Regions from separate parts of the Streptosporangium sp. NBC_01469 genome, predicted to be linked through region 1. Evidence: riboswitches for the same ligand, from Rfam matches in the RefSeq annotation. Region 1 holds a riboswitch; each other region holds the start of a gene.
The links. A riboswitch is a leader RNA that binds a small molecule or an ion and turns the genes downstream of it on or off. The one in region 1 is predicted to bind cobalamin.
Positions count from the first base shown of each region.

Region 2: linked by a shared signal. The riboswitch ahead of metE (5-methyltetrahydropteroyltriglutamate--homocysteine S-methyltransferase) and the one ahead of bluB (5,6-dimethylbenzimidazole synthase) in region 1 are both predicted to bind cobalamin.
Region 3: linked by a shared signal. The riboswitch ahead of OG587_RS29580 (ABC transporter substrate-binding protein) and the one ahead of bluB (5,6-dimethylbenzimidazole synthase) in region 1 are both predicted to bind cobalamin.

Region 1 is NZ_CP109465.1:8,734,283-8,744,257, forward strand. Features, by position in the region: gene OG587_RS37990 (ABC transporter ATP-binding protein) at 1-1,286, shown strand, start outside; gene OG587_RS37995 (prolyl oligopeptidase family serine peptidase) at 1,399-3,393, shown strand; cobalamin riboswitch at 3,438-3,637, shown strand; gene bluB (5,6-dimethylbenzimidazole synthase) at 3,670-4,290, shown strand; gene OG587_RS38005 (helix-turn-helix domain-containing protein) at 4,874-5,608, opposite strand; gene OG587_RS38010 (DUF4097 family beta strand repeat-containing protein) at 5,831-6,502, shown strand; gene OG587_RS38015 (serine hydrolase domain-containing protein) at 6,578-7,705, shown strand; gene OG587_RS38020 (response regulator transcription factor) at 8,039-8,695, opposite strand; gene OG587_RS38025 (hypothetical protein) at 9,057-9,485, opposite strand; gene OG587_RS38030 (RNA-guided endonuclease InsQ/TnpB family protein) at 9,482-9,975, opposite strand, start outside.
Region 2 is NZ_CP109465.1:8,079,899-8,089,873, forward strand. Features, by position in the region: gene metE (5-methyltetrahydropteroyltriglutamate--homocysteine S-methyltransferase) at 1-1,767, opposite strand, end outside; cobalamin riboswitch at 1,877-2,088, opposite strand; gene OG587_RS35135 (DUF397 domain-containing protein) at 2,282-2,476, opposite strand; gene OG587_RS35140 (helix-turn-helix domain-containing protein) at 2,467-3,291, opposite strand; gene OG587_RS35145 (hypothetical protein) at 3,469-3,798, shown strand; gene OG587_RS35150 (hypothetical protein) at 3,795-4,082, shown strand; gene OG587_RS35155 (DUF6461 domain-containing protein) at 4,665-5,264, opposite strand; gene OG587_RS35160 (NucA/NucB deoxyribonuclease domain-containing protein) at 5,331-6,434, opposite strand; gene OG587_RS35165 (hypothetical protein) at 6,877-7,773, opposite strand; gene cutA (divalent cation tolerance protein CutA) at 8,078-8,329, shown strand; gene OG587_RS35170 (helix-turn-helix transcriptional regulator) at 8,401-9,546, opposite strand; gene OG587_RS35175 (hypothetical protein) at 9,688-9,975, shown strand, end outside.
Region 3 is NZ_CP109465.1:6,750,274-6,760,248, reverse strand. Features, by position in the region: gene OG587_RS29595 ((2Fe-2S)-binding protein) at 1-537, opposite strand, end outside; gene OG587_RS29590 (ABC transporter ATP-binding protein) at 724-1,506, opposite strand; gene OG587_RS29585 (FecCD family ABC transporter permease) at 1,503-2,564, opposite strand; gene OG587_RS29580 (ABC transporter substrate-binding protein) at 2,561-3,556, opposite strand; cobalamin riboswitch at 3,688-3,882, opposite strand; gene OG587_RS29575 (MFS transporter) at 3,929-5,107, opposite strand; gene OG587_RS29570 (LysR family transcriptional regulator) at 5,180-6,022, shown strand; gene OG587_RS29565 (hypothetical protein) at 6,216-7,205, opposite strand; gene OG587_RS29560 (SDR family NAD(P)-dependent oxidoreductase) at 7,962-8,714, opposite strand; gene OG587_RS29555 (helix-turn-helix transcriptional regulator) at 8,741-9,559, opposite strand; gene OG587_RS29550 (hypothetical protein) at 9,751-9,975, opposite strand, start outside.

The sequences.
Region 1 (9,975 bases):
CGTTCACCGTGGTGAGCGTCGTCCTCGGGCTGGCGACCCTCGTGCCCGAGGTGCTCGCGCTGGTGCTGCCCCCCTTCGTCGCGGGCCTTGTCGTCTTCCTGCTGTCGCTGCGCGCCCTGGCCAGGCGGCAGCGGGACTTCATCCTGGCCGACGAGCGCACCGCCGGGTCGCTGGCCACCATGGTGGGCGGGCTGCGCGACATCACCGCCTGCCGGGCCGAGGAGCGGGTGGCGGGCGACGTCGGCCTGCGGGTGACGGAGCAGGCCCGCGCGGCCCGGTCGCTGGCGCGGGTGACCGCGCTGCGCACCCTGTCGCTGGCGGTGGGCGGCTGGCTGCCGGTCCTGCTGGTACTGGCCGGGACCCCCTGGCTGGTGGGTGAGGGCGCGGGCGCCGGGGTGATCCTGGGTGCCCTGGCCTACGTCACGCAGTCGCTGACGCCCGCGCTCGGCAACCTCGTGGAGGGGCTGGGCATCAACGGGGTCCGGCTGCGGGTGGCGCTGGGCCGGCTCCTGCGCGACGGCGACCCGCCCGTGCGGGCGCGCGGGCGTCTCACGGCGCGTGACGGGAGCGAAGGGGCCGAGCTGCGCGGCGTGACGTTCGCGTACGGCCCGCACGCGGAACCGGTGATCGACGACCTGGACCTGGTGGTCCCCGAGGGGGACCACATCGCCGTCGTGGGCCCCAGCGGCATCGGCAAGTCCACGCTCGCCGCGCTCCTGACCGGTCTGCTCCCGCCGGGGGCGGGCCAGGTCCTGGTGCGCGGGGTGCCCGCCGACCGCCTCGACCCCGCCGACCGGGTGCTGATCCCGCAGGAGGCGTACGTCTTCCGCGGCTCCCTGCTGGAGAACCTGACCTATCTGGCCGACGCCCCTCGGGAGGCGGTGGACGACGCCGTGGCCGCGGTCGGCCTGACGAACCTGGTGGCGCGGCTGGGCGGCTACTCCACCGAGATCCACTCGGGACTGCTGTCACCCGCAGAACGGCAGCTGGTCGCCCTGGCCCGCGCCTACCTCGCCCCGGCCCGGCTGGTCATCCTCGACGAGGCGACATGCCACCTGGACCCGGCGGCCGAGGCCCGCGCCGAGGAGGCGTTCGCCCGCCGGGGCGGCACGCTCCTCGTCATCGCCCACCGGCTGACCTCCGCCCTGCGGGCCCGGCGGATCCTCGTCATGGACGGCACCAGCGTCCGGCTGGGCACGCACGAGGAGATGCTCGCCGCCTCCCCGCTGTACGCGGACCTGGCCGGGCAGTGGGACCCGTCGAGCACTCAGGAGCTGGTGCAGTGAATCCCCCGCCCTTCTCGCCGTGTCCCCCGCCCCCCTCGCCGTCTTTCCCGCCCTCCTCGCCGTGCTTCCCGCCCAGGGCCGAGGCCCGAGGTCTCCACACCGGAGGAATCCGATGATCTACCCTTCCGCCGAGCGGCACCCCGTCGTCGACCACCTCCACGGTCACGCGGTGCCCGACCCGTACCGGTGGCTGGAGGATCCGGACAGCCCGGAGACGCGGAGCTGGACGGCCGCTCAGGGGAGGCTCTGGCGCGAACACGCCGGCACGCTGCCGGGCCGTCACCGGTGGCACTCGCGGGTGGCCGCGCTGACCGGGGCCGGAACGGTCGGCACGCCGATGTGGCGCGGCGGGAGCCGGTTCTTCCTGCGCCGTACGGCCCGGCAGGAGCACGCCGTCCTCTACCGCACCGGTCCCGACGGGGTGGAGGAGACGCTGATCGACCCGATGGAACTCGACCCGAGCGGGCTGACCACGCTCGACCACTGGCAGCCCGACCTGGACGGCAGGCTGGTGGCGTACCAGCTGTCCAGGAGCGGGGACGAGCGGTCGGAACTGCGGGTCATGGACGTCGCCACCCGCCGGGTGGTGGACGGCCCGATCGACCGCTGCCGGTACGCGCCCGTGGCGTGGCTGCCCGACGGGAAGGCGTTCTTCTACGTCCGCTCCCGCCAGGTCCGCCTGCACCGGCTCGGCACCCCCGCAGAGGACGACGCCGTGATCATGGGTGAGGAGCGCTCGTACGGTCTGGGGATCAGTTACAACGGGCGCTGGCTGACGGTCTCGGCGATGGCGGGCGACGGCAACGACCTCTGGCTGGCCGACCTGTCGTCCTCCTCCGCCGAGCGTCCCGACCTGCGGGTGGTCCAGCGGGGGGCGGGCGCGATGACGGTGCCCGCCGTCGGCCGCGACGGGCGCCTGTACCTGGTCACCACCCTGGACGCGCCACGGGGACGGCTGTGCGTGGCCGACCCGGCGCGGCCGGGCCCCGAGCACTGGATCGACCTGGTCGGCGAGGACCCCGAGGCGGTGATCGGCGAGTTCGCGATCGCCGGGCAGGCGCTGCTCGTGAGCTGGACCCGGCACGCGGTCAGCGAGATCAGCGTCCACGACCTGGCGACCGGGAGACGGCGCGGCCCGGTGCCGCTGCCCGGCCTCGGCTCGGCGGGAGGGATGACCACCCGCCCCGAGGGCGGCCACGAGGTGTGGTTCACCTACACCGACAGCGTCACGCCCGCGGGGGTGCACCACTACGACACGCGCACCGGGCGGACGTCGCTGTGGAGCGCCGCGCCCGGCGCCGTGAAGGTGCCCGAACTCGAGGCCCGCCAGGTGGTCTGCGCCTCCGCGGACGGCACACCGGTGCGGATGGTCGTGCTGGCCCGCCCCAGTTCGGGCCCCAGGCCGGCGATCCTGTACGGCTACGGCGGGTTCGGGCTCTCGCTCACGCCGTCGTACTCCAGCTACATCCTGCCCTGGGTCGAGGCGGGCGGGGTCTTCGCCCTCGCCCAGCTGCGCGGCGGCGGCGAGGAGGGCGCGGACTGGCACCGCGACGGCATGCTGGACCGCAAGCAGAACGTCTTCGACGACTTCGCGGCGGCGGCCGAGAAGCTCGTCTCGGACGGCTGGACCACCCCCGCACGGCTGGGCGCGTGCGGCGAGTCGAACGGCGGGCTGCTGGTGGGCGCCGCGCTGACGCAGCGCCCCGACCTGTTCGCCGCCGCCGTCTGCTCGGCGCCGCTGCTCGACATGGTCAGGTACGAGCGGTCGGGGCTCGGCCCGGCGTGGCGTTCCGAGTACGGTTCGGCCGACGACCCCGAGCAGCTGGGCTGGCTGCTGGGCTACTCCCCCTACCACCGGGTCACCGACGGCGTCGACTACCCGGCGACGCTGCTGACCACGTTCGGCGGTGACTCCCGCGTCGACCCCATGCACGCGCGCAAGATGTGCGCGGCGCTGCAGGCGGCGACGTCGGGCTCACGGCCGATCCTGCTGCGCCACGAGGGCGACGTCGGCCACGGCTCCCGCTCGGCGGGCCGCGCCGTCGGCCTGGCCGCCGACATGCTCGCCTTCCTCGCCGCCCACACCGGCCTGGACACCGGCACCTGAACGGCCCGGTGACCCGATTCCGGCGGGAATCGGCTACCGTGTCGAGCGGCGAACTGTTGTGAGGTGCTCCGCTCCGGCGGGGAGAATCGGGAAGCCGGTGTGATTCCGGCACGGGCCCGCCGCGGTGACCGGGAAGTCCCCACCCACGCGCGTACGCGCGGCCACTGGTCCGGCAGGACTGGGAAGGCGGGTGGTCAGGCGTCGATCCGGAAGTCCGAAGACCGGCCTCGCGCCCACAGCCCCGGCACGGGGCATGTACACAGCGGGAGCCTGCCCATGGACAACCGGCTTTACGACGTCATCCACCGCCGCCGTGACGTGCGCGCGCAGTTCACCGGCGCGCCCATCCCCGACGAGGTCCTGCACCGCGTCCTGTCGGCGGCCCACGCCGCACCCAGCGTCGGTCTCTCCCAGCCCTGGGACTTCGTCGTGGTACGCGACGCCGCCCTCCGGGCGGCCTTCCACGAACACGTCCATCACGAGCGGGAGGTCTTCGCCGCGACCCTCGACGCCTCCGCCGCGCGGCGATTCGCCCAAATCAAGATCGACGGCGTGCTGGAGTCGACACTCTCGGTCGTGGTCACCTACGACCAGGACCGGGGCGGCCCCGCCGTCCTCGGCCGCCACGCCATCGCCGACGCGGGCCTGTACTCGGTGTGCCTGGCCATCCAGAACCTCTGGCTGGCCGCCACCGCCGAGAACCTCGGCGTCGGCTGGGTGTCGTTCTACCGCGAGCCCTTCCTCGGCGACCTCCTCGCCATCCCGGCCGGAGTTCGCCCTGTCGCCTGGTTGTGCCTCGGGCCGGTGACCCACCTGGAAACCACACCCGACCTCGAACGGCACGGCTGGCGTCACCGGCGCCCCCTGCGCGACGTCGTCCACCACGACCGCTGGTGACCACGCCCCCGGGCGAGGCCGGGCGCACCGCCCGGCCTCGCCCGGGGGAACCCGCTCCCGGTGGGCGACGCGGCCTGGCGCCGCGCCGGCGCACGCCCGGGTCGGTGTGCACCGTGAGGCGGTGCAGACGCGAGACGAATCCCCTCGGCGACCAATCGTCCTGGCCGCTCGTCAGTCGCACGCTGACGACGTACTCACCCGGCTGCCGGGTGGCGGCGACCGCCTGGACCTGTGCCACGCGCCTGCCGAGATAGGGCAGATACTCATGGGCGACCCGTCCGGTCAGCAGATCCACGGTCTCGGGCATGCCGTTGCCGAGCACCGCGTAGCGCGGCGTACCGTCGTCCGCCAGCGGGGGCCCGGCCAGCCACTCCGGCAGGGGCCGCACGGCGGCCCGCCCTTCTTCCGCGATCTTCACAAATGATCACGAACTCTATCCGGCCTGACCGGGACGTCGGGAGCCAGATGGTGCCGAGCCGGTGTCCTCCTCCCGACCGTGTCCCCGGCGGTTGGGGGTGTCCCGAAGTCGGCCGATGTCCCGGCGGTGGTCGCCGAGGCTGCCTGCCCGCGATCCGAAGGTGGCTCAGGTAACGCTGTCCGAGGTCGTTTCGGGTTTCGTGTGGAGGATCTCGCGGGCCTGGTCCGCGGCGCGGGCGATGCTCTCGGAGACGAAGTCGACGAAGCGGGCGATGTTCTCCAGGCGGGCGGCGGCCGGGGTGCCGGGGCCGAGGATGCCGACGCCCTGCCGGGCGACCTCGCCGAGGTGGGCGGTAGATCGGGCGCTGGCCATCGTGGATTGGTACATGACGTCGTCGTCGACGACGTAGCGTTCGCGGCGGCGTTCCTCGCGTTCCCGGCGGATGAGGCCCTGGCTTTCGAGGAACGCGACCGCTTTGGAGACGGACGCCGGGGTGATCTGGAGGCGTACAGCGAGTTCGGAGGCGGTGAGACTGCCGGCGTCGGTGGTGTAGAGGTTGGCCAGCACCCGGGCCGTCATCTTGGGCAGGCCCGACTGCATGAAGACGGTGGTGAACGTCTCCTCGTACTCGCGTACGGCTTCGGCATCGCGTCCGTGGGCCTGCGGGGGTGTGTTGGGGTCCCGGGGCGCGACCTTTCTGCGGCGGTGGGCGCGGTGTTCGGTGGCGCGGTGGGCGAGGTCGGCGCGGTAGGCGGTGGCGCCGCCGTTGCGCATCACCTCACGCGTGATCGTCGAGGTCGGACGGTCGAGGCCTCTGGCGATCTCCGCGTAGGCGAGCCCGTCGGCCAGCCCCAGCGCGATCTGCTGGCGTTCCTGCTGGGTGAGTCTGCCTCCCGGCATCGCGGTCTCCTTCGTGGTCCGTGGTGTCTCCACGATAGCGTTCATCCTCGACTCATTGCAACGAACAAAATCGGATTGTTGCATTAGATTTTAAAACCATTGCAACGAATTACCGGCCTCTACCTGCAATTATGGTGGTTGCATGCAAAAAGTCAGTTGCCGCATACAAAAACGCAACGTAGTGTTTCCGTCATCAGAAACAACGAGCCGAAGGAAGACACGATGCAGAAGTTCGACACCCCCACCCCGGTGACCGCCATCCTCGACATCCCCGCCGGCCGCATCCAGCTCATCGCCGCCGACCGGGCCGACACCGTGGTCGAGGTCCTCCCCGCGAACGCCTCCAAGAGCCGCGATGTGAAGGCGGCGGAGCAGACCGAGGTCGTATACGGCGACGGCGTCCTGCGGATCAAGGCCCCGGAGGCGAAGAGCCAGATCCTCGGCCCTTCCGGATCCATCGAGGTGACCGTCCAGCTGCCCACCGGCTCCCACATCGAAGCGACGACGGCCCTCACCGACCTCCGCAGCGTCGGACGGCTCGGCGACATCGCCTTCGAAGGCGCGCAGGGCTCGATCAAGCTCGACGAGGCCACAGGCGCCCGCCTCACCCTCCAGTCCGGCGACGTCTCGGTCGGCCGCCTGAACGGCCCCGCGGAGATCAGTACCAAAAAGGGCGACCTCCACATCACCGAGGCCGTGCGCGGCACGGTCACGCTGCGCACCGAGTCCGGCGAGATCTCCGTCGGCGCCGCCCGCGGAGTCTCCGCCGCCCTGGACGCCGGCACCACCTACGGCCGGATCCACAACGCGCTCAAGAACACCGACGGCGCCGACGCCGCCCTGACCATCCACGCGACCACCGCCTACGGCGACATCACCGCCCGCAGCCTGTAAGAGAAGCCCCTCTCGGACCCGGCGACCCTGCCCGTTCAGTTGAATCTCGCAACAGTCTCAAAGGAGCACCCCACCATGTCCATCACCCGTACCGACCAGGACCGCCCGGAGCTGCAGAAGACCATCGAGGAGCTCGTCGATTCCGGTTTCACCGGGATGACGATGCGCGTGAACGATGAGCGGGGTGAGTGGGTCGGCAGCGCCGGGGTGCGCAAGCTGGGCGAGAACGCCAAGCCGCCGACCGACGGACACGTCCGGATCGGCAGCAACACCAAGACCTTCGCCGCGACCTTGGTGCTGCAACTGGTGGCCGAGGGCACGATCGAGCTGGACGCCCCGGCGGATGACTACCTGCCCGAGTTCGGGCTGGACCGGCGAATCACGGTGCGGATGCTGCTGCAGCACACCAGCGGGGTGTTCAACTTCACCGGCGAGTACTACGACGACGGGACGTACGCGCCGGGGATCCCCGCCACGACCGCGGGCCAGGAGTGGGTGGACAACCGGTTCAAGACCTATCTGCCGCAGGAGCTGGTACGGCTGGCGTTGTCCAAGCCGTCGCGGTTCGAGCCGGGGACGGACTGGAGCTATTCCAACACCAACTACGTGCTGGCCAGGCTGCTGATCGAGAAGGTCACCGGCCGCACCTACGCCGAGGAGATGCAGCGGCTGATCCTGGGGCCGCTCGGGCTGACGGGCACCGTGGCGCCGACCACCCAGTCGGAGATATCCGAGCCGCACGCCCGCGCCTACTACCGGTACGAGGAGGCCGGCGAGCAGAAGACGGTCGACGTCACCCGTCAGAACCCCTCCTGGATCTCCAGCGGCGGTGACATGATCTCGACCACCCAGGACCTGCACACGTTCATCTCCGCACTGCTGGGCGGCAAGCTCCTACCGGCCCCGTTGCTGGCCGAGATGTGCACGCCGGAGCCCAAGGTCGGCTACGGCCTGGGGGTGTTCGTGCAGGACACGGACGGCGGCGGCACCGTCATCACCCACAACGGCGGCATGGCGGGCCACGGGGCGCTGATGTACAGCACACCCGACGGCAGCAAGACCCTGACCGCCTCGCTGAACTATGTCGACGACGCCGCACTGTCCCTGGGGGAGGCGTTCCAGAAGGCGACGCAAAGGCTCGTCAAGGAGGTGTTCGGCGGCGGGCAGACCGGATCGCCCGACGCGACCGAACCCGCTCAGTAAACAGGGTCACGGTCACCGCGACGATGCCGTTCTCGATCCGCGCCTGGGGCGAGGTATCGCCGGAACACGTACGCGGTCGCGTGTCCGGAGTCACCCGATCGAAACAATGGCGACGCGTCAACGGCACTTGAATGCCCGCTCTTCCCGAGAAATGCTCGCGATGACAGATCTCGTGAGGAGATCAGCAGCGGCCAGCGAGAGCGGTTCTTCGCGGGTGGAAGGCTGAGTCGTTCCCGGATCGAGGACCCGGCCAACCGCACCAACGCGTTCTACAGGTACACCGCCGCGGTCAATCGCGCCCTGGCCGGATTCTGACCCGGTCAGGCCGGGCGATCAGTTGAGCGAGCGGTAGCGGTTCAGGCCCAGGCTGGTCAGGTCGTCGGACCACAGCCAGCCCGCCTCCCTGGCGATCCTGACCGCCTCGACGCGCGTGCGGGCGTCGACCTTGTTGAGGATCCGTGCCAGGTAGTTGCGTACCGTGCCGCCGGACAGGCAGAGACGGTCGGCGATCTCTCCGACCGGCGCCCCCTCGGCCGCGGCCTGCAAGACCTCCAGCTCGCGTGCGGTGAGCGGGTTCCTCTTCGCGTTGAGGGCGGCGACGGCCAGCTCGGGGTCGACGACCCGCTCACCGGCGGCCACCCGGCGTACGCAGCCCGCGAGCTGGCCCGCCGGGGCGTCCTTGACGACGAAGCCGCGCGCCCCGGCGTCCAGCGCCCGGCACAGCGCGGCCGGGGTCGCGAGCCCGGTCAGGATAACCGTCCCGCATTCGGGAAACCGGCGGTGCAACTCCGCCGTCGCGGTGAGGCCGTCGGTGCCGGGCAGGCCGATGTCGATGAGCGCGACATCCGGCCGGTGGAGCAGGCAGGAGCGGACCACCTCGTCGCCGTGACCGACCTCGGCGATGACCTTGATGTCACTCTCCGTGGAGAGCAGGGCGACCATGGCCCCTCGGACGAGATGCATGTCCTCGGCGATCAGGACGCTGATCATGAATCGTCTCCCCCTTGCTGCACCGCGCGCTCTCACCTGGCCCGGGGACACTACCCAAGGAAGTCGGGTGACTACCGCAAGTCCGAGTTAAACACGAAACACGTGGCATCGAACCGCGATTCGCGCAGGCAGGAGACTTCAGCGCGCGGAAAATAAGGGCCGAGGGTCAGCGGACGCGCTCTCAAAAAGTGCGCGCTACCCACACGAAACGGCCAAATCGGCCGCAAGGGTCGGCCGCGGCGGGCGGCGCGGCCCCTCTCCGAAGTGACCGGCTTCGCGTTCACCGGATGCCGGGGGGTGGGCTCCGGGAAGGCGATTCCGGCTGCGGTCCGTCACCGGTGCGCCGCCGCGACGGACATGATCAGACCGGGGCGGCGGCCTCGTGGTGTTCCAGCAGGACGTCGGCCAGCAGGTAGCCGCCGCGTATCAGGTGAACCAGCGGGCGGGCGCGCAGTTCCCGATAGTGAGCGGCGATCCGGATCGCCGCCGCGACCGGGGTGGCCGCGCTCGTCCACAGCGGTCTGTCCCGGTCCTCGGAGACTGGGACGATCCACCAGAAACGGCACGCGTCGTCCAGGCGGGCGACCAGACCGTAGTAGACGGAGATAACGATCTTTCCGGACGGCAGGCGGTGGACGTCCGCCGGGATGTTGTGGAATCGGGCCAGCAGGGCCGCCAGTTCACGGGCCCGGAGTTCGGCTGAGGGTGGCGCGAGGTCTTCGGGGGTTCTGTGATCAACGTTGACGTCCTCCCCGGCCTGAAGGCCAAGGATTCCTCCCGCGCCGCTCACGCGACGCTCCGGTGGGTTCCTGCTTCGCGGGCGTCCGCCACCGCGAGCGGTGGTCTTACGTCGCCTCCACAGGCGTTTAACCTGTCCGCCCGTCCGGCGGCCAGAATGTTGATCGCCGCGTTCACATCCCGGTCATGGACCGCCCCGCACGGGCAGATCCACGACCGGACGTTCAACGGCATCGAGGTGGCGATGCTCCCGCACACCGAGCACAGCTTCGAAGAGGGAAACCAGCGGTCGATCTTGGCGAAGTGGCGGCCATACCGCCTCGCCTTGTACTCCAGCATGCTCACGAACTGCGACCAACCCGCATCGTGCACCGACCTGGCCAGCTTTGTGCGGGCCAGACCCGACACGGCGAGATCCTCCACATAGACCGCTTGGTTGTCGCGGATCAACGTGGTGGAGAGCTTGTGGGCGAAATCGCGGCGCGTGTCGGTCACCCTGGCGTGCGCCTTGGCGACCTTGAGCTTGGCCTTGGCCCGGTTCG
Region 2 (9,975 bases), 650 kb from region 1:
CAGCGCGGGCTCGTCGACCTGGATGATCCTGATGCCCGCCGCCTCGAGATCGTGGGTCTCGTCGCGCAGGGCGAGCGCCACCTGCCTGGCGGTCTCGCCCAGCGGCTGGTCGTCGCGGACGAAGGACCAGGCCAGCATGGTCACCGGCCCGGTCAGCATGCCCTTGACCGGCTTCTTCGTGCGCGACTGCGCGTAGGAGGCCCAGCGCACCGTCATCGGCTCGGGACGGGAGACGTCGCCGAACAGGATCGGCGGGCGGACGTAGCGGCTGCCGTACGACTGCACCCAGCCGTGTTCGGTGGCGGCGTAGCCCTCCAGCATCTCGGCGAAGTACTGGACCATGTCGTTGCGCTCGGGCTCGCCGTGCACCAGCACGTCCAGGCCGATGTCCTCCTGCAGCGCGATGACGCGGTCGATCTCGGCCTCCATCCTGCGCTCGTACCCGGCCCTGTCGATCTCGCCCGAGCGCATGGCGGCGCGGGCCTGGCGCACCTCGCCGGTCTGCGGGAAGGAGCCGATGGTGGTGGTGGCCAGCGGCGGCAGGCCCAGGTCTGCGTTCTGCACGGCGAGCCGCTCGGCGTGCGGGGCGCGCGGGGTGCCCTTGCCCAGGGCGTCCAGCCTGGCCCGCACCCGGGGGTTGAGGAACCGCTCCGTGACGCTCTCCCCCGCGATGACCTCCTCGCCGTTCAGTGCCCTGCCGATCCGTACGACCTCGTCGACCTTCTGCCTGGCGAAGGCCAGCCGCTCGCGCAGCCGCGGGTCCAGCGAGGCCTCGGCGTCCAGGTCGAGCGGGACGTGCAGCAGCGAGCAGGAGGTGCTCACCACCAGCCGGTCGCTCAGTCCGAGCAGCGCGGCGCAGGTCGCCAGCGCCTTCGCGGTGTCGGTACGCCAGACGTTGCGGCCGTCGACGACCCCCGCGACGAGGGTCTTGCCGGGCAGCCCGCCAACGGCGGCCAGCGCCTCCAGGTTGCCGGGCGCCGAGACGAAGTCCAGGCCGACGGCCTCGACCGGGCCGCGGGCCAGGATCTCCAGCGCGGGCCCGATCTCACCGAAGTAGGTGGCCACCAGCAGCCGGGGCCGGCTGCTGAGCGCGCCCAGCCGCGCGTAGGCCCGGCGCAGCGCGGCCAGCTCCTCGTCCGTACGGTCGGCGGCCAGCACCGGCTCGTCCAGCTGCACCTCGGCCACCCCCGCCGCGGCCATCCGTTCCAGCAGCTCGGCGTAGGTCTCCAGCAGGCCGTCCAGCAGCCGTAGCGGCGCGAAGCCGGGCTCGGTGGACTTGGCCAGCAGCAGGAACGACAGCGGCCCGACCAGCACCGGCCGGGTCTCGACGCCCAGCCGCCGCGCCTCGGCGTACTCGGCCAGCGGCTTGCTCCAGTCGAGCCGGAACCGGGTGTCGGGGCCCAGCTCCGGAACCAGGTAATGGTAGTTGGTGTCGAACCACTTGGTCATCTCCAGCGGCGCCACCCCCTCGGCGCCCCGGGCCATCGCGAAGTACGGGTCCGCGGCCCCGGCGAACCGCTCGGGAACCGCGCCGACCAGCGCGATCGTGTCCAGCACGTGGTCATACAGGGAGAAGGTGTTGGACGGCACCGCGTCCAGCCCCGCCTCCGACAACTCCCGCCACGCCCGCTCCCGCAGACCCACGGCCGTCTCCTGAAGGCCCACGGCATCTGCGCGCCCGGCCCAGTAATCCTCCGTCGCCCGCTTCAACTCGCGACGACCCCCGATACGGGGATACCCCAAAATGGTCGTGGTGACCTGACTCATGGCGTCCTTCCCTCGGCTCATGCCATGCCGACCCACGGCCACGCGGAGGAACACACGGGAAAGACGCATCCCAGGCCCTCCCACGAGGCCACGGATCACCGCGCACCGGACGGCACACGGGCGGCTGGCAGGTCTTCGGACTCGCGGGCACCACACTCAACCCCTACTGACCGTCGCTTCCCAGATGCCACGCACCCAGTGCCAATGACGGCGTTCGTTCCCACTCACCGCTGCGGGGCAGTCCCGGAATCACACCGGGTTCCCTCTTACGACTCCCAGCACGAAGACGGCGCCGGGAGAACCAACCGCACCACGAGCATAACCCGCCCCCACCCCCCGGCAGAGCCACCACCCGACGTCTCGAAGAGGCAGGGACCGCACCACAGTCACCTGGAACGCAGGGAAGGAAAGAAGGCCGTCTTCAGCGATGCCGCCGCAGAAGAAACGGACTCGCCCCGGAGGGAGGAGAAAGCCTCGGAGGAGACGGCGGTCGCCAGCCCAGTGAAGGAACGGCTTAGATCGTGTCCGCTTTCACCGAGGCGATGAAGTCGGCCCATACCTCGGGGGTGAACGCCAGGGCGGGGCCGTTGGGGTTCTTGCTGTCGCGGACGGCCACGATGCCGGGGAGGTTGGTGGCCACCTCGACGCAGTCGCCGCCGTTGCCGCCGCTGCGGCTGCTCTTGAACCACCGGGCATCCGTCAGGTCCATGATTCCATCGCTTTCTCCATCAAGGCCACCGAGGCGGACTGCGGCAGGGCGCACGCCCGTAGCGCGTCGAGCTGGGTCAACAGGGTCTCGATCTCGGTGGGACCGTTGACGATCTGACCTTCGGCTGCGGTTTCCAAATAAACTATATCGGGCGATCCTTTGAAGCTGGCGATCACGAAAGCTCCAGTCAGACCGGCGTGCGCGCCCACGTCGAGCGGGATGACCTGGATGGTGATCCGGGGCCGCCGGACCAGTTCGAGAAGCTGTTCCAGCTGCTTGCGCATGACCTGCGGGCCACCGACCGGACGGATCAGCACGGCCTCGTCGAGGGTGGCCCAGAACATGGGCGGGTCCGGCTTGGTGAGGATTCGTTGGCGCTCCATGCGTGTGGCGACCAGTTCCTCCACCTGCTCGTCGGTGTCGCCTGGTCGTCCTGCCCTCAGAACCGCCCGTGCGTAGTTCTCGGTCTGCAGCAGTCCTGGAACGAGGACGGGCTGGAAGCTTCGCAGGGTTCGGGCTTCCCTCTCCAGTTCGACGAACGGCCGGAACCACACGGGGTAGACGTCTCTGCCGATCAGGGGCCACAGGCGAGCAAGGGCACCGTCCGTCTCCAGCACCTCGTCACACTTGGCCGCGAACTCTCTCGTCGGGGCGCGCTTGGCCGTCTCGATGAGCCCGACGAGGGAGGTGGAGTAGGAGATCCTGTGCGCCAGTTCCTTCTGGCTCCATTGCGCTTGTTCCCGGTATTTGCGCAGTTCAGAACCCCAGTAAGCAAGAACGCTGGCGTTCGCGTCCAGCTCGCTCGGTGAGGGCATCTCCGCTCCCGTCCTTCATGGCTCTACATGAATCGTTGCGGGTCCTACATGAGACGCAACTGAATGTGCGGATTCACCGTTGGAGTCGCACACCTACCGAACGTAGTCGCCTGGCGACAGGCTTGGAAGGGGAATCCGACCACGCGCATCGACCGCGCCGAGAGGAGACGGACAACGATGATCGCTGCCGCTCTGCTGACCGGAACGCCTGCCGTCCATGCTGCTGACCAGCTGAGTAACGCGCTGGAACAGCACGGGATAGTCACTGACGTTCATGGCGGCTACGGCGTCGCCGTGGTGTCGGTCTGGGTTGATCTTCTGGTCTGGACCGACGGCTTCGTCTATCACTGGTGGGCGGGACAGTTCTCGGGTCGGAGTCGCCGACGGCTCTACACGGTCTACACCGTGGACAACCCGGCCGCCGCCGCCCGCTGCGTTGCCCACCGATACGAGGAACTACAGCAGGGCTATCCGGTGTCGCCACTGCTTCATGGAGACCCGTTGTGATGCTGCTGGAGGAGTGCCTGAGTCCGCACGTGGCCATGGCGCAACGCGATCACACGCGGCTGCAGTGGCGGCCTCCGGATCGGATCGCTGATCGGGTAAGGCCGGTGAGCTGGACCTGTGTATGCCGCGCCACGATCTACGAACTGTGCCAGGGCGGCGGGCAGGCGTTCATCCGGCGAACCGTTCAACTCGACCGCGAGCACGAGATCCATGAGACGTGCCGATGGTCTTTCCCTAAAGCTCGGGTGATCTGGGCGGCACTGCTGTCCGGTAGAGCCCGGTAGAACGGGCGTGGCGGCGTGTGCTTCGGAGGGACGGCGTCGCCACGCCTGCCAGGAGCCACCATGCAGGCTCCTGGCCCATTCCTCCCCCGCCCCCGATAACTGCCAGATCGTGTGGCCCGACCGAGGGGTCAACTCCGTCTTCGCGTGTCCGTTCCCCACGACGTACACCGGTACCCCACACCTAACAGGTACAGACGGAGTTGACGCCGAGGGACACGAACACTCCGGTAACGGGGCGGGGGAGTCACAAACAGCAACCCGGCCCCTGATCTGGCACTTATCAACGATCACTGCAAGCTGGCTGCATCGAAATAGCTCTGATCGTTTGCTAGGTACTCGTCGGAGTTCGCCGGACGTGGGCGGGCGGCGGGCGAGAACGACCCCAGGCCGCAGCGCAGCCCGCCGGGCCGCCAAGCCGGGCGGGCTCCGGCCGAACAGACAACCCAATCAAAAAGCACACGCTTTAAGAGAGCGGTGATCGTTCAACTGGCATATGGGCTGCGAGCTGCACGAACGGCTTCTGCGGTTAACGACCCTCCCAAGATCATCCCAAAAATGCTCCGCAATCGGGCCCCGTCACCTTCAGGTCAGTCCAATGCGAGAGTGCACCGCCTCAAGCCAGTCAGCGGCCATGTCTGTTTCCGTTATGCGGCCGATCAACGCCAGGGCCGAGCTGATACTCTCGTCCTCTTCCACGGGGTTGTCCTCTTCACTGACCTGAAAGCGCAGCCCATCCATCAAGTGATCGAGCGCGTGCGGGTCGCTGCCGTGCTTGGAGTCGGGCCAGGTGGGTCGGAAAGAGACGATGATGTCCCCGTCCCGGATGTACTTGAAGCGGTCATGGCCGTTGATGTCCATGCTGAAGTTGAGAGCGTGATGGCCTCCTTCGGTCAGCGACAGCAGGAAAGCGTCGTCTGAACGTGCCGGCAGGATGCCCGTCCAACCTCCGGCCTCGGCTACCCAGAGAGAACCGTCGTCGCCGTTGTGGTCGAGGATTTCGCTCAAGTGGCTCGGGACGCGGGTGGAAAGGTTCAAGGAGAAGGCTTGGGCGAGGGTGTCGAGATCCGCTCCCTTGATCCAAAGGGCGCTGAATCCCAGCGACCACAGGTCCATGTCGTGATCGAGTTCATCGTTGAAGAGAGTCGAGACCAGAAGGTCGTGCAGGTACGTCGGCGACCGCATGACACCTCTCGATTGTAGGTGCGCCAGAAGGGGGCATCCCGGAGACGCCCCCTCCTGACTGTGGAGTTATGACGGTGGCGCGCCCGCGCGGATTCTGACCCAGAAGGCATTGGACGGCCAGTTGCCCGCGCCGCCTTCACGGGAGCTCGAAGTGAAGACGCGATAACGGGAGTAGAAAGCTCCCAGATCGAAACCGGCGGCTCCGTTGTGCGCCTCGCTCACCATGCGAAGTGAGGCGTTGAACGTAGGCGTCCAGACATTGTTGACCATTTTGCCCTCGACGCCAATCGCTTGGAAGGTGGAGCGGAACGGATACTCATCACACTCCTTGCCCGGACCGTTCCCACTGAGGTTCGGACAGTACCAGGTCATCTGGGTGCGGTTCTTCCCGTTCAGCAGCACGCCATCGGGGGCGAGCTCGCTGTTCGCCCGCCTGGTCAAGGGGGGCCTGGGTATCACGTCGTAGTTGCCGGGGAACTTCTTGGTGATGGGCTGGCCTTGCCGATCCAGCTTCGGCTCGGTCGCCTGCGGGTTTTGGAAGGCGTCCCTGATGTGTCTCGCCACCTCTCCACGGAAGGGATCTTCCGTATACATGGTGTAGACACGGTCGGCGCCGAGAATTCTGCATCCGCCGGTGTGTCCGGGCCAATAGAAGTCGCCATTGGACCTGCGCGCCGTATAACTGAGTCGAATGCTGTCGCAGCGGGCGACGAAGGGAAAATCGCCCTTTGGCCGAGTGGGGATCTGCTCGGTCCCGAGGTGGTGCCACAGCTTGAACGGTTCCGGATCGAGGAAGTCGATGCTAACCCCTGGGTAGAGCTTGGGGCGCAGTGTGCAGTTGCCCCACTTGGGGCCCTGGGACCGGAAGACGAATGCGGTCTGGCCGTTCTGCTTGAAGTTGCCGATCGTGGCGATTCTCTTTCCGTCTTCAGGGCCGGCGATCATGTCGCAGTCAGAGTTGTCGGACCCTGCGGCCTCCACCCTGACTGTGATGTTGCGCCCGTCGAGCGCGTTTGTCTGAACGCAGTTGGCGCCCACGACGATGAGTTCGCTGATGTTGATCCAGATACTGATGTCTCTGGCCTTCAGCTCAGGGTTGTTCTGCCCGTGGACGACTGGCCCGTCCTTGGTGGTGCCGAGGTTGGTGTACATGATGACGTTGACGGTCATCCTGACGCCTTGCGACTTGGGGCACGGCGTCTTCGGGAGCCCGGTCAGCAGGTCGACTTCCCAGTCGCCCCATCCTGCGATCCGGCTGTAGCAACCGGTGTAGGGGCGCAGGACGGTCCAGCCGAATCCGTGCCAGGGGCGCGGTGACTTGAGAAGCTCCGCACAGTCCGTTTTCTGGGCCCTTCCGACGCGTACGCCCATGCTGCTCGTTCCAGCAGGACTGCCTTGACCGCAGGGGCAGTCCCTCGCTCCGCTACCCGGCACAAAGCATTCGCTTCCTGGGTTCCCCGAGAACCGTAGATCACTTTCTGCTAGGCCAGGAACGCCAGCGAATTGACAAGCAAAGCGATCTCTCCGGCATCCATGGCGGCCGACGAACTTTTTTTGAAAAGCTACCCTTACCTCCTGATACACCCCGCGCCAAAGGCAGTCCGTGGACGGCTCAGTCCACCTCTGGCGCAACGTCAATAATGCGCACCGAATGAACCTTTGGGTTCTTTGTCAACGACTTGATCACTCCCGGGTAGTTCATAATGGTGAACCCATACACACGACCTTTACCGGCATAGTCGCGAAGCTCCGCCAGGTCGAGCCCAAGCTCATCTAGTACAGGTTCATCCTCCGGCCGAAGCAGAGACACCCAGCGTTGAAATTCACGAACCCTGGACACGCTTTTTTTCCCTGCATATATATCGAACCCACCGATCACACCCGGATAGGGAAACGACCAGCCAACAGGCTTGTTTCCTTGCCCTGGCGAGAGAATGACAACCTCACCAATTCCAATGTCGTGTAATTTCCTGGCCTCTTCCTCGCTCAGCGGCTCCCGTAACTCAACCAGGGCATGAACGATATGCTTCAGTGGGCGCAAACCCTTGATAAGGTCGACCGTCTGACGGTTTTCGGTGCCCGCATCCCCACCACCAAAGGAATTGAGAAGTTCCGTCAAGTACCACGATCCGGGGTGCGGTATGCGGATTTCCCCCGATGGTTCTTGTCGAAACTCGGTATCCATTCCAGGGAAATCATAAGGCCAACCGCTCACAACTCTAGGACCCACCTTCACCATCAGGGAACCACTGAACGACGGCGGCTTGTCATCAGGTGGCGAGTCGAGCCTGCACTCATCAGCAGGTGTCAATTTGTATTCCATACGATAGTCAGGGTTCGCAACAGAAAAACCCATCAATATGACACGACTGAAGCGCGCACAGTCCATTGCCTCGATATCGGACCCCGGCGACTTCTCTCCTGCTGTACAGGACGCCACAAGCAGCATCGCACAGGCGGCGATTCCAGCAATTACCAGTCTTTTCAAGACCATCCCCACCCCAATCATCGACCAATCATCTTGATCGATCCTTCAGTACGTGGTCCACACCTTCATATCCCCTACGGGCTAATGTCACGATTTCGTGACCTATCCCAGTCGTAGGATCACCATCCACTCACAGTTCTCTGCATGGGTGGTCATTTTCTCGTCGAGCAGACTCCGCCATGTTGGACCGGACGTCCGAGGTCAAGCCCTCATTCGCATGGACCTGCTCCCGGTGACCTTCCACGTCCGCTGGTTGCCCTATCTGCACACGCCGGCTTGACCTTGGGTGGCTGGTCTGGCATCCCTTGTGGTGTCCGACGAGGAGGTGACCACTCTTCTACCTCAACCATGCATCCCCTCATCTCTGAGGAGGACCGGGGTCCAGGGGCGGAGCCCTTGGACTGAAGAGTGGCAGATCTTCCTGAGGACGACTGCGGAGCGCTACCCGTCATTGGAAACACATTTGATATCCGAGCATCCCTGGGACAACCCCGAGGTGACCTTCACATCGATTGACGGTGGATCGGCTCCGTACTTGGAATGGCTGAGCAAGACGACAGCGAACCCTTCTGGGTAGAGCTGAATCGGCAACGCATCGCCACTGCTCGCAGGATTACGAAAGAACAAACGCATTATGGGGGGCCGTTGTCATACGGCGGATGGTGAGACTTCGGGGGAAATCATGGATTGCAGGTGTTCGCGCGCCTGCCGTATCTCCGGGGTGGCGTTCCATTTGAGGGACGCTTGGAGTATTTCATGAACCCGTTTGTTGACTCTCGCCGAAGCGACGAACGGGAGCGCTCGCGCCAGTTCGTTCATCCGATCGGCCGCGAAAGACGGATCGGAAGCCCTCAGTGCCGTTTGTATCTGCCGTCCCAGGTATTGCGCCCGGAAAAGCGGTGACCACTGCCCGATCGTGCCGGCTGCCTCATTCAGCAGTGTTCCGGCTTCCCCGTACTCGCGAAGGTGGCTCAGTCCTATGCCGACGTCACCTGCCAAGGCGGCTTCCCCAAAGGGAGAAAGCCCTCCGACATTGAGCGCACGATCGAGCGCGTCCCGGGACGCTGCTTTCTGCTCCGGTATGAGCGCCAGGGAACGCCCAAGCCTCATGCTCAAAGATGCCTGCTGGCTGCTGGTGATATCCGGGACCTGTAGTCCTCGCTGAGCGTAGGTGACCCCTCGGGCATGATCACCTCGATAGAGACTGACTCGGCTCAAGCTGTCGTACGCGCGGGCCTGGCTCTTGAAGTCCTGCGCCCGGAGTGCGAGGTCAAGCGCGATTCCGCCGGTACGGTCGGCTTGGGCTAGCTTCCCGGCGTCATACAGAACGAGGGTGACCTGGTACATAATCTCGGAAACCGATTTTTGCAGGGGCCGCTCGCTGACGTTTTTCAATACCCGATCGACGTGCTGCATGTGGCTCGACACACGCGACATGAGCGGAATTCCGCCAAGCTCATACCGGCTGCGAGCAAGTGACGTGGCCAACGTGTTCACATAGTTGGCGTCTTGATAGGGGTTCGCGCTAGTAGAGGGAACGAAGATAACGGATGCGGCTGCTGCCAGAAATTCCCTACGTTCCACGGACTCCTCCACTTTGGGCGATATACGTATTTCCCAGCCTACGCGCGCCAGTAGGTTGACGGCCTTGGCCATGCCGGTGTCCTTCTGACCTCGGGACATCTCGGAGACCCATGCCTGGGAAACACCTAGTTCACGGGCGAGATCGGTCTGGGTCCACCCTTTCTGCTCCATGATCGCTTTAAGGGCCTCTGGGAAAGTCCGCACATCCACTGAGTGAGCGTATCGCTGTGAGCGATCTCTCCCCTAGCGCTCCTATCGCTGTAAGCGATGCCCTTGCTGGTGCTCTCAGAAACGGGTCGGAACCATGAGGGCCCCAAAGAGCGCGCACCTGTGAGAGGAAAGGCGGGTGTTATGAGAGTGACGCAAGGCGAAACAGAGGGGCAGAGCGAAAACCAGCGTGGCGACGAGTGCGGCGAGGTGATCACCGACGCTACAGCGGAAAGCCAGGACAGGGCTCTGGCCGTCGTGCAACGACTTCTCACCGAACATGGCATTCGTGCCCACCGCCACAACACGATCAGCCTCGGACTCTACGGCAACCATGTAGACCTCCCCACCTGGCCGAACCGACCTGACTCCCGGACGTGGGTGAAGCGGCATCCGCCTGAACTCGCGGTGATCGGTCCTCATGGTTGGCGC
Region 3 (9,975 bases), 2.0 Mb from region 1:
GCATTTGGAGCCGTCCGGCACCCGGTAATAAAGGCAGCACGTGGTGCGCCGGAAGGCCAGTTCAGGGGAGATGAGCGTCCCCTTTCCCGCCAGGTGGCCGCGGGTCAGCAGGTCGGCGACCAGGTCGCCTGCGGGCTTGGCCAGGTCCGGGCGGGTGGCCGCTATCGCGCGGCCGGCCTCGGCCAGGGCGGAGGCGGCGTTGCCGTACAGCAGGCCGGGGGCGACCTTCACCCGCAGGCTGGCCGCCAGCGGTTCCAGGTGATGGAGAATCACCAGGTCGTAAAGCTGATCCGGTGATTCGTAGTGCCATCCCGCGGGGGCGGGCAGGCGCAGGCGCGGGCCGTCGTCGGCGCGGTCCAGGCGGGTCAGGTCGGGCACCACGTCATGGGTGAGCACGGCGCCCAGGAGCGGCGACCAGAGCCGTGCGGCGTGGCCGAGCTGGGTGATCGAGGCGCCGATGCGTAGTTCGCGGGTGCCGTATCTGGCGGCCGTCGCCTCCACCAGGTCGGCGAAACCGCGCTCGTAGTCGGATTTCACGTCGTGCCACCCGGCTGGGTCGCCGCCGATGTGCAAAGAAAAGAACGAGCCGAATCCGGCGACCGCTCCGAGGGCCGTCAGAATCGATTCGGTCGACGCCGATTCCATTACGCTGAAGCTCCATTCGTTAAAGTCGCACGGTGAATACGCCGGATGGCGGATCCGGCTTTTCATACAAAGAGAGATTCAGTTCGTGACGCGGCTCCCTCCGGCTCGGAGACTCACCTGCGGCACCCCTGTCTCCGGGTGGATCGCCACCTCGGCGTCGACCCGGTAGACCTCGGCGAGCAGAGCGGGGGTCAGCACGTCGGCGGGGGCGCCGAGAGCGACGACGCGGCCGGCGTCCATGACGCAGATGCGGTCGCAGAACGCGGCGGCCATGTTGAGGTCGTGCAGGGCGACCACCGCGGTGACGCCGAGGCCGCGCACCAGGTTCAGCGCGTCGAGCTGGTGGCGCAGGTCCAGGTGGTTGGTCGGCTCGTCCAGCACCATCGTGGTCGGCCGCTGGGCCAGCGCCCGCGCGATCAGCACCCGCTGCTTCTCCCCGCCCGACAGCCGGTCGAAGGGCGCGTGCGCCAGATCGGCCACGTCGAGCCGCCCCAGCGCGTCGGCGATGATCGCCTTGTCCGCCGCGTTGTCGCCGTCGAAGGCCCGTTTGTGCGGGGTGCGGCCCATGGCGACGACGTCGTACACCGACAGCTCGAAGTCGCCGCCGCTCTCCTGGAGGACTGCGGCCAGCCGTCGGGCCAGCCAGCCGACCGGCATGCGCCACACGTCCTCGCCGTCGAGCAGCACCCGGCCGTTGGTCGGCCTCCGCGCCCGGTAGAGGGTGCGCAGCAGCGTTGATTTGCCCGCGCCGTTGGGGCCGGCCAGGGCGAGCATCTCCCCCTCGGCGACCTCCAGCGAGACCTGGCGGACCAGGTCGCGGCCGCCGATGCGGACCGACACCTCCTCCACGGTCAGTGTCATTTGGAGCGCCTCCGCATCAACCACAGGAAGAACGGCCCGCCGACCAGCGCGGTGATGATGCCCACCGGGATCTCCTCCGGCGCGATCAGGGTGCGGGCGGTCAGGTCGGCCACGATGAGGAAGGCCGCGCCGAGCAGCGCCGTCGCCGGGAGTGCCCGGCGGTGGTCGGCGCCGATCAGCAGCCGGACGACGTGCGGCATGATCAGTCCCACGAAGCCGATGGCTCCGCTGACCGCGACGATCGTGCCGATCATCATGGCGACCAGCACGAACAGCGCCGCCCGGAAGCGATGCACGTCCAGCCCGAGCGAGGCCGCGGCCTCCTCCCCCGCCAGCAGCAGGTTCAGCGGCCGAGACACCCCGACCAGCGCGACGGTCCCCGCCAAGACGGCCACCACCGGGATCCACACCACCGTCCAGGTGGTCCCGGCCAGGCCGCCCAGCATCCAGCGCACCGCCGCCTGCGTCTTGTGCGGGTCGTTGGAGGTCACCACCAGGAAGCTGGCCACGGCCGACAGCACCTCGGCCATGGCCACCCCGGCCAGCACCAGCCGCACCGTCGTCATGCGCCCGCCCGAGCGGGCCAGGAAGTAGACCGCCACCAATGCGGCCAGCGCCCCGAGGAAGGCCGCGATCGGCAGGCTGAACGCGCCGAACACGCTCAGGCCGAACACCACCACGGTGACCGCCCCGACGCCGGCGCCGGAGGAGACCCCCAGCAGCATCGGGTCGGCCAGCGGGTTGCGCACCAGTGCCTGCAGGGCCATGCCGCAGACCGACAGGCCCGCACCGATCGCCCCCGCCAGGACGACCCGCGGCAGCCGTACGTCCATCACGATGGTCTCCCGCACGGGTGTCCAGGTCGGTTCGGCCAGGGCGGGATGGAGGTGATGGAGCAGGATGCCCCACACCTGCCCTACCGGCAGGGCCACCGACCCGGCCGCGACGGCCACGGTGACCGCCCCGCCGAGCAGGAGCACGAGCAGGCCGATCACGACCGGGTACGGCGGTCCCGGGCGCCGCGCCAACAGCACGACACCCGTGGTCGGTTCACTCACTTGAACCGGTCGGCGTGCAGCTGCCGGGCCAGCGCCTCGACGGCCCCCGGCGCCCGTACGCCGAGCACCACCGACGACAGCGGCAGCACCGCGAACCGCTTCTCCTTGATGGCCGGCACGTCCTTCAGCGCCGGGTTGGCCAGCAGGAACTTCTCCTTGTCGGCCACCGGCTGGTCGCCGTAGTCGTAGATGACGATCCAGTCGGGCGCGCGCTCGGCGACCTGCTCGAACGACACGTCGCCCCACACCTTGTCGACGTCGGCGAACACGTTCTCCGCCCCGGCCAGCTTGATGATCTCGTTGCCGACGCCCTTGCCGCCGGCGGTGAAGGCGGTCTTGTCGCCGCTGTCGTAGACGAACAGCTTGACCGGGGCGGCGTCGCCGAGTTTGGTCCTCACACCGTCGAGGGTCGCCCGCAATGTGGTGATCAACGGTTCGGCCCGGTCGGAGACGCCGAAGATCTTCGCGACGTTGCGGATCTCGGTGTCGATCAGGCCCACGGACACCGCGCCCTTGGCGCACTCCTCGACGTTCAGATATGTCTTGATGCCGGCCTTTCGCAGGGCGTCCCGGCTGCGGCCCTCCTTCTCGTCGAAGGTGCTGGCGAAGCCGCCGTAGACGAAGTCGGGCTCCTCGGCCAGGAGCGCCTCGTAGGCCGGGTACTCCTTCGAGACGACCTTGATTGCGTCATAGGCCGCCTGATACTCCGGCAGCACCTTGTCGTCGAGGTAGGCGGTGCCGATCATCGACTTCTCCAGGCCGAGCGCCAGCATCACCTCGGTGGCGTGCTGGTTCATCGATATCGCCCGCTGCGGCGGCTGCTCGTACGTGCTCGTCACGCCGCAGTTGTCGAGGGTGACCGGGAAGCCCGCGGGCGCGGAGGCCGCCGGAGCGGGGGCCGAGACGTTCTCAGCCGGGGCGCCGCCGCAGGCGGCCAGCACTCCGGACACCAGGAGGGCGAGCAGGAGGGTGGTGGGGCGTCTGCCCGTCATGAAGTGTTCCTCTCACGGAATCTGCACAACGGGGCGGATCTGAAAGAGGGAATGCCACAGGGCTTCTCGGCGCGGCCACCGGCTCGACGGGCACGAGAGCCCACTCCTCTCCGGGGAAATCCGCCCCAGTTCATCGAGGAGGCGACCGCGGGAGTCTCCTGGCTCTCGGGTCGATGCTCGTCCCGGCCTTCCCACCCGTTGTCCGGGCAGTGGCTTCGTCGGGATTCGCTCGCCGATCACAGTGGCGGGACCGCGCCGGATTCACACCGGCTTCCTCGTTCCGCGCTCGCCTACGCCGACCATGCTCGCACACCACTCATCAACGACAAAGCGCGCACCACCCGTCAGCCCCGGCGAGCTTCCCTCACAGGCTCACGTCAAAGCGATGGTCATCTTGGGTGACCGGCGCGAGAGCAGGTATCCCGTCAGTGCGGCGAGCAGGCCGACCAGACCGGCCGCCGCGAAGCCGCCCGCCGGCGCGGACGCGTCGATCGCCACTCCCACGACCGGGGAGCCGAGCGCGAACCCCGCGCTCGCCGCCGAGGACTGCAGGCCGGTCGCCTCACCTCGCACACTGGCCGGCGTCAGCCGGCTCACCGCGTCGGAGACCGTGGAAAGGGTCGGCGCGGTGAGCAGCCCGGCGCCGATGACCGCCACACACAGCCAAGGCCAGTCATGGGCGAGTCCGGCCGGAATCGTCACCAGCCCGAGCAGGCCGAGCAGCAGCCAGGTGGGCATCGACCGGGGCAGCACTCCGTACACCAGACCGCCCACGACGGACGTCACCCCGAACACGGCGACGACCACGGCCGCCCACGAGACCTGACCGGCTTCTTGAAGAGTCGCGACGATGGCCAGGTCGACGCCGCTGAGCAGCATCGCGACGCCGACTCCCATCGTCAGGACAGCGACCATGCGCGCTCCCAGCCACTCCCGGCGCCGGGGCCGGCCCGCCGCCTCGCCGTCCGCCTCGTCCTCGGCCCGCAACGGCGGGTTGAGCAGGGCGACCCCTGCCCCGCCGACAACGATCGCGGCGCCCACTCCCCATGCCACCGCGCCGGGAGACACCTTCGCCGCGCACAAGATCACCACCGGCGGCCCCACTATGTACGACAGCTCGCCCACCACCGACTCCAGCGCGAACGCCGCCCGCCGCTGCCCTGCCGTCGTCATCGCGGCGATCGCCTGCCTGGTGATCGACTGGATCGGCACCATCAGCAGACCGGCGGCGAAGGAGGCACCCAGCAAGATCACGTATGGCAGCACAGGCACGGTCAACCAGAACACGAGCTGCGACACAACCGTGGCCAGCAGCACGGTACGCAGGCCCCGCCGGTCGATCATCCGGCCCAGCAGCGGCCCGCCCAGCGCGACACCGGCGGTGAGCGCCGCCACCACGGCTCCGGCCGCCACGTAACTCATGTCGAGGGCGACGACGACGTACATCGTCAACGCCATCGCGTCCGCCGTGATCGCGGCACGAGCGAGCAGCGAAATGCCCAGCAGTGGCGTCATCCCCGGCACCGCGAGCACCTGTCGAAATCTAATCACCGGTTTAACGCTAGATCAGCCGGAATGCCATAGGAAGCCGTCAATTCATTGGACCAGGCATAATGAATACTTATGGCACATGATCTCGAGACCGCACTGCTGAGGTCGTTCGTCACCGCCGTGCGCGCGGGCAGCATCAGCCGTGCGGCGGCGGCGCTCGGCCGTACCCAGCCCGCGCTCAGCCAGCAGTTGCGCAAGCTCGAGAGGGCCGTCGGCAGTCCGCTGCTGCACCGGGCGCCGTCCGGCGTCTCGCCGACCCGGGCGGGCGAGGAGCTGCTGCCCTACGCCGAGCGCATTCTCGCGCTGTCGGCACAGGCGCTCGCCGAAACAGGACGTGCGCTCACCGGGCATTGCGGGGTGGGACTCCTCGAAGATCTCGCCGCTTCCCGCCTTTCTCAGGCACTCGCCGACCTCGCGCGGCTGCACCCCGACGCGACGCTGGAGGTGCTCAGTCTTTCCAACGCGGCGATGCGGGAGGCCTACGACACGGGCCGTGTCCAACTCGTACTCGACGAGGTTTCGGATCTTCCCTGGCCGCCGCGCTGGACGGTGCGTCTGCCGCTGGTCTGGGCGGTCGGGCAGGGTGTCGCCACCGACGCCGACCCGCTGCCGGTGGTGCTGTTCTCGAACACGTGCGCCTGGCGAACCTCGGTGCTGGAAACGATGGAAGGCACAGGGCGCCGCTGGCGGGTGGCGTTCGAAAGCAACAGTCTCGCCGGAGTGCTCGCCGCGCTACGGGCCGGGCTCGGAGTCGCGGCGCTCCTGCCCGCCAACCTCGAGCCGGCCATGGCCTGCCACGACGCGGCGGCGTTGCCTGCTCTGCCGGACGTCGAACTCGGCCTCGCCCGCCACCCCGCTACCGAAGGCGATGCGCTCATCGACGCTGTGGAGACCGCCCTGCGGCGGATGATCTGAGCCCGCCGCACGAGGGTCTGCGCGGGTTGCCTGCATCGCCTCCTGTGGGGCGGCCACAGCGTCTGCGGTCTTTTTCTCCGCGGTCTCACTCATCGGCGGCCACGGCATGCTCCAGCAGGATGAGGAAGGGCCCGTTTCAGCCTACGGACACAGGGCCCGGCGCGCTGATGAGATGACCAGGTTGTCCGCAGCTTCAGCCCGCTGAGGACATGGGTATGTCTGCATTACCTGGGACGACCTTGCCGTTCTTGAGGGTGTATGCGGTGGAGTTCTTTGAACTCGCGGTCCGGAACGGTTTTCCGTTGTTGTCGATTGAGAGCACCTCGGCCTTGCCGTCGGCGACGAAGCTGAGTTCCACCGTCCATTGAATGTCATGGTCCAGGGCCATCGCCCACAGGTAGATGACTTCTACCTCGGTCTCCGAGACCCGCAGAGGGAACGACCACGGCTCATTGCCGTAATCGGTGAAGTTCGTCATGTCTTCGAGCTGGGGAGCCCACTTGTCCAGGTCCACTGAGGCGCCTCGCCCGTCGACTCCGTCAGCTCCGGGATACGGCTTGAAGTAAATGCTGTGCGGCGGCGCATCACGTTTGAGCACTTTGATCCGCATATCAGTCAGCACGACGGACCTGGCGAAATTTCCCTGAATCACGAGTCGGACGTTCGTGTAATTGGCGTCGACGGCCCCGTTGTCGTACGCCCATCGCTCGATGACCTGCTGGTCGTCTCTGTATTCCGGCGGCAGCGGTGACAGCGCCGATGCGGGCGGGGAAAATATGTAGGTATCGAGGTTGTTGAAGGTACTGACTCGCTTAAGCGGTTTGGCGGCCACAACGACCGAAAGCGGCGGCCGACTGGACGGGCTCGCGGCAGGCGACGCCCTGTCCCGAGGGGAGTCGCGTCCGGCCCATATCGCGATCCCGGCCAGTAGTGTCACGACCACGATGATCGCCACTGCCCACAAGCCGGTCGTCTTCCAGTCGGTGGGCGGCACCGGCCTGGCGATTGTGACGTTTCCGCCGACTCCGTGAACTTGAATCAGGTCGCCTCTCACCCCGGAGTGTGAGACTTCCTGGCCTTCGCTCGATGCGCGGCGTTCCGGCGATCCTTCGTCGTAGAGCGCCTCTGCGCGAGGAGCTTCACTATCGTGAGCGTCGTGGCCCGGCGGGCGGGTGGCGCTCATCGACACCTCGTTGTGATGTCGACGTCGCCGGTGACCTGGTCAATTTGAACGACGTCTCCGTCAACGGCGGAAGCACGCACCCATTGGCCGGCGGGGGACGAGGGCATCTCAGCAGAATCCTGCCCGGCCGGAGAACGACATGTCAGTGCGAACACCGATAGGCCAAGACCCGCTACGGCGCCCAACCCGCCGACCACGCTCGCGTACTTGTCCGCATCATCAAGGCCGACCCAGACAAACAACGTCCCAAGCACTGCCATCCCCCCACCTGTCACCAGGCAGGCCATCCAGGCGCCGGTACGCCACCGGGACGTCATGGCATGGCCTCCGTTCCCACACACTCCGGGACAAGGCTCAGGAAGGTCACATATCTGGGTAAGTTCACCGCCGCATCTTCTCGCATTGGCCACCGGCCTTGCGGCATATGTCGGCAAACAGTGACCTGATGCGATTAATAGCCGTTCAGGATGAGCGTGCACGCCCAGTGTGAGCGACACTCAGCAGCGCCCAGAAAATACCAATTTTATAGATTTATGTCTATTTTGTTCTATGTTCGTCGTGGAACGACATGGTTCGCATGCTTCCGCCGTAACGGCCGTCGACACCAGAAAACGCCTCCTTACGGCCCCGGTACCGGTGAGCTCGCCCACTGGAGTGATCTCGGCGTAGCGCGCTGCCCGTGATCGCGGACTTCCCCCGCCGTCCGGATCTGGCCCAGACCTGCCCGGTACAGGACAGATGCCTACCGTATGGCCGTCAAATGCGCAGCCCGAGGGGCGCGGCTCCCACGAGGCCGCCGTCGATGACGAGGTCCTGACCGGTGATGTACGACGCGTCGTCCGAGGCCAGGAAGGCGACGGCGGCGGCGACATCGTCCGGGTGGCCGAGCGAGCCGAGCGGCACCTCCGCCGTGATGCGGATCTCCGCGGCGGGGTCGATGGCGGACCGGTACATCTCGGTCTCGATGTAGCCGGGGCTGACGGAGTTGACGCGGATACCGCGCGACGCGAGGTCGGTGCCGAGCGTGCGTGCGAGATTGTGCACGGCAGCCTTGCTGGCGGCGTAGATCGAGGCCACCGGGAGGCCTCGGTGCAGGGTCCAGGAGGCGTTGATGACGATGGCGCCTCCGTCGCCCATCAGCGGCAGCGCCGTCTGGATCGTGAAGAAAACTCCCTTGAAGTTGATTCCGATGGTGTGGTCGAAGTCCTTCGGTGTGAACTCTGGCCTGAAGTCCGCGATTCCGGCATTGGCGAAGACCGCGTCGAGGGCGCCGCGCCAGGTCTCGATGCGTCGCACGAGGAGATCGAGGTCGGCGTCAACGCTGACGTCCGCGCGGACGGGCAGGACCCGCTCGGAGTCCAGGCGTTCTGCCGCGGCGTCGAGGCGGGCCTGGTCGCGGCCGGTGATGACGACGTACGCGCCCTCGTCGAGGAGTCTGCGCGCGGTCGCGAAGCCGATGCCGCTGGTGCCGCCGGTGATCAAAACTGTTTTGTTCGTGAATCGCTTCATGCCGACGATCATCGAGCGGCGCGAGCCTACGCGGCAGTGTTGGCTGAACCTGGGTCTGACACCACCAGCAAGCGTTCCAGCAGGGCCTCGGTTCCCGTCCCGGGTGCGGGGGTGTGCAGCGACAGGCGGTGGCCGGGCAGTTCGGGCAGCGGCAGGGTGGTGGCCTCGAAGGTGAGCGTCCCCAGGCCGGGGATCTCCAGGGCCTTGGTGCCATGGGTGGGGCCGCCCACGGGGAATTCCGCCCAGATCTCGGCGAAGGCGGGGCTCGCGGCGCACATGTCCGCGGCCAGGCGGCCGAATTCGGGATCGTCCGGGTAGCGGGCGGCATCCGCCCGGAACAGGCCGATCATCGCTCGCGCCGCGTCGTGCCAGTCCACGACCGCCGCACGGTAGCGGGCGTTGGTGAAGAAGCTGACCAGGCAGTTGTGGTCGTACTCGTTGCACTGGAAGACGATCTCCACCGCGCGGTTGACCGCGAGGACGTTCCAGTGCCGGTCGATGACGTACGCGGGCAGCGGCAGCCAGCCCTCCAGCAGCCGCCGCACGGCATCGGGGACCCGGCCTTCGGACGGCGCCACCTGCGGCGGATTGAGGCCGGCGAGGAGGTACAGGTGCTCGCGCTCGGCGGGCTCCAGGCGCAGCACCCTGGCGATGGCGTCCAGGACGTCGGCGGAGACGTTGATGTCGCGTCCCTGCTCGAGCCAGGTGTACCAGGACACTCCAAGACCGGCGAGCACCGCCACCTCCTCCCGCCGCAGCCCGGGGGTACGGCGGCGCTCGCCTGCCGGCATGCCCACGTCAGCGGGCGTCACCCGGGCTCGCCGCGACCGGAGGAACTCGCGCATCTCGGAACTGCGCCGTTGCCGCGCATCTACAGAGAGTCGGGAAATGTCCACTAGGTCATGCTATGTCGTTATTAATAGACCTCGTCGGTAAGACGCCCCCACGCGGGCCGGCGCCCGGAGGTACTGCCGGCCGGGCCGCCTCGTGTGTGCCGGAAGCCGCATTCCCGTCGCCACTGGCCGTTCGGATGCGGCTACGGCACGAACTCGGCACCTGACGAGGCCGTGCCTCCCCACCACTTGCAGGCGTTTCCCGGGAGGCACAAGACATCCGTTCGATAGACCTCGACGGACCCCAGCGTTTGGTACCAACCTGCCCCCCATTGAGCTGATCCGCCATAGCCCGCGGTCGCCCCGGGTCCCGCAAAGGGGAGGTCGCCATTTCTTGTCATATAACCATACGCCCAGTTAGTGCTGGC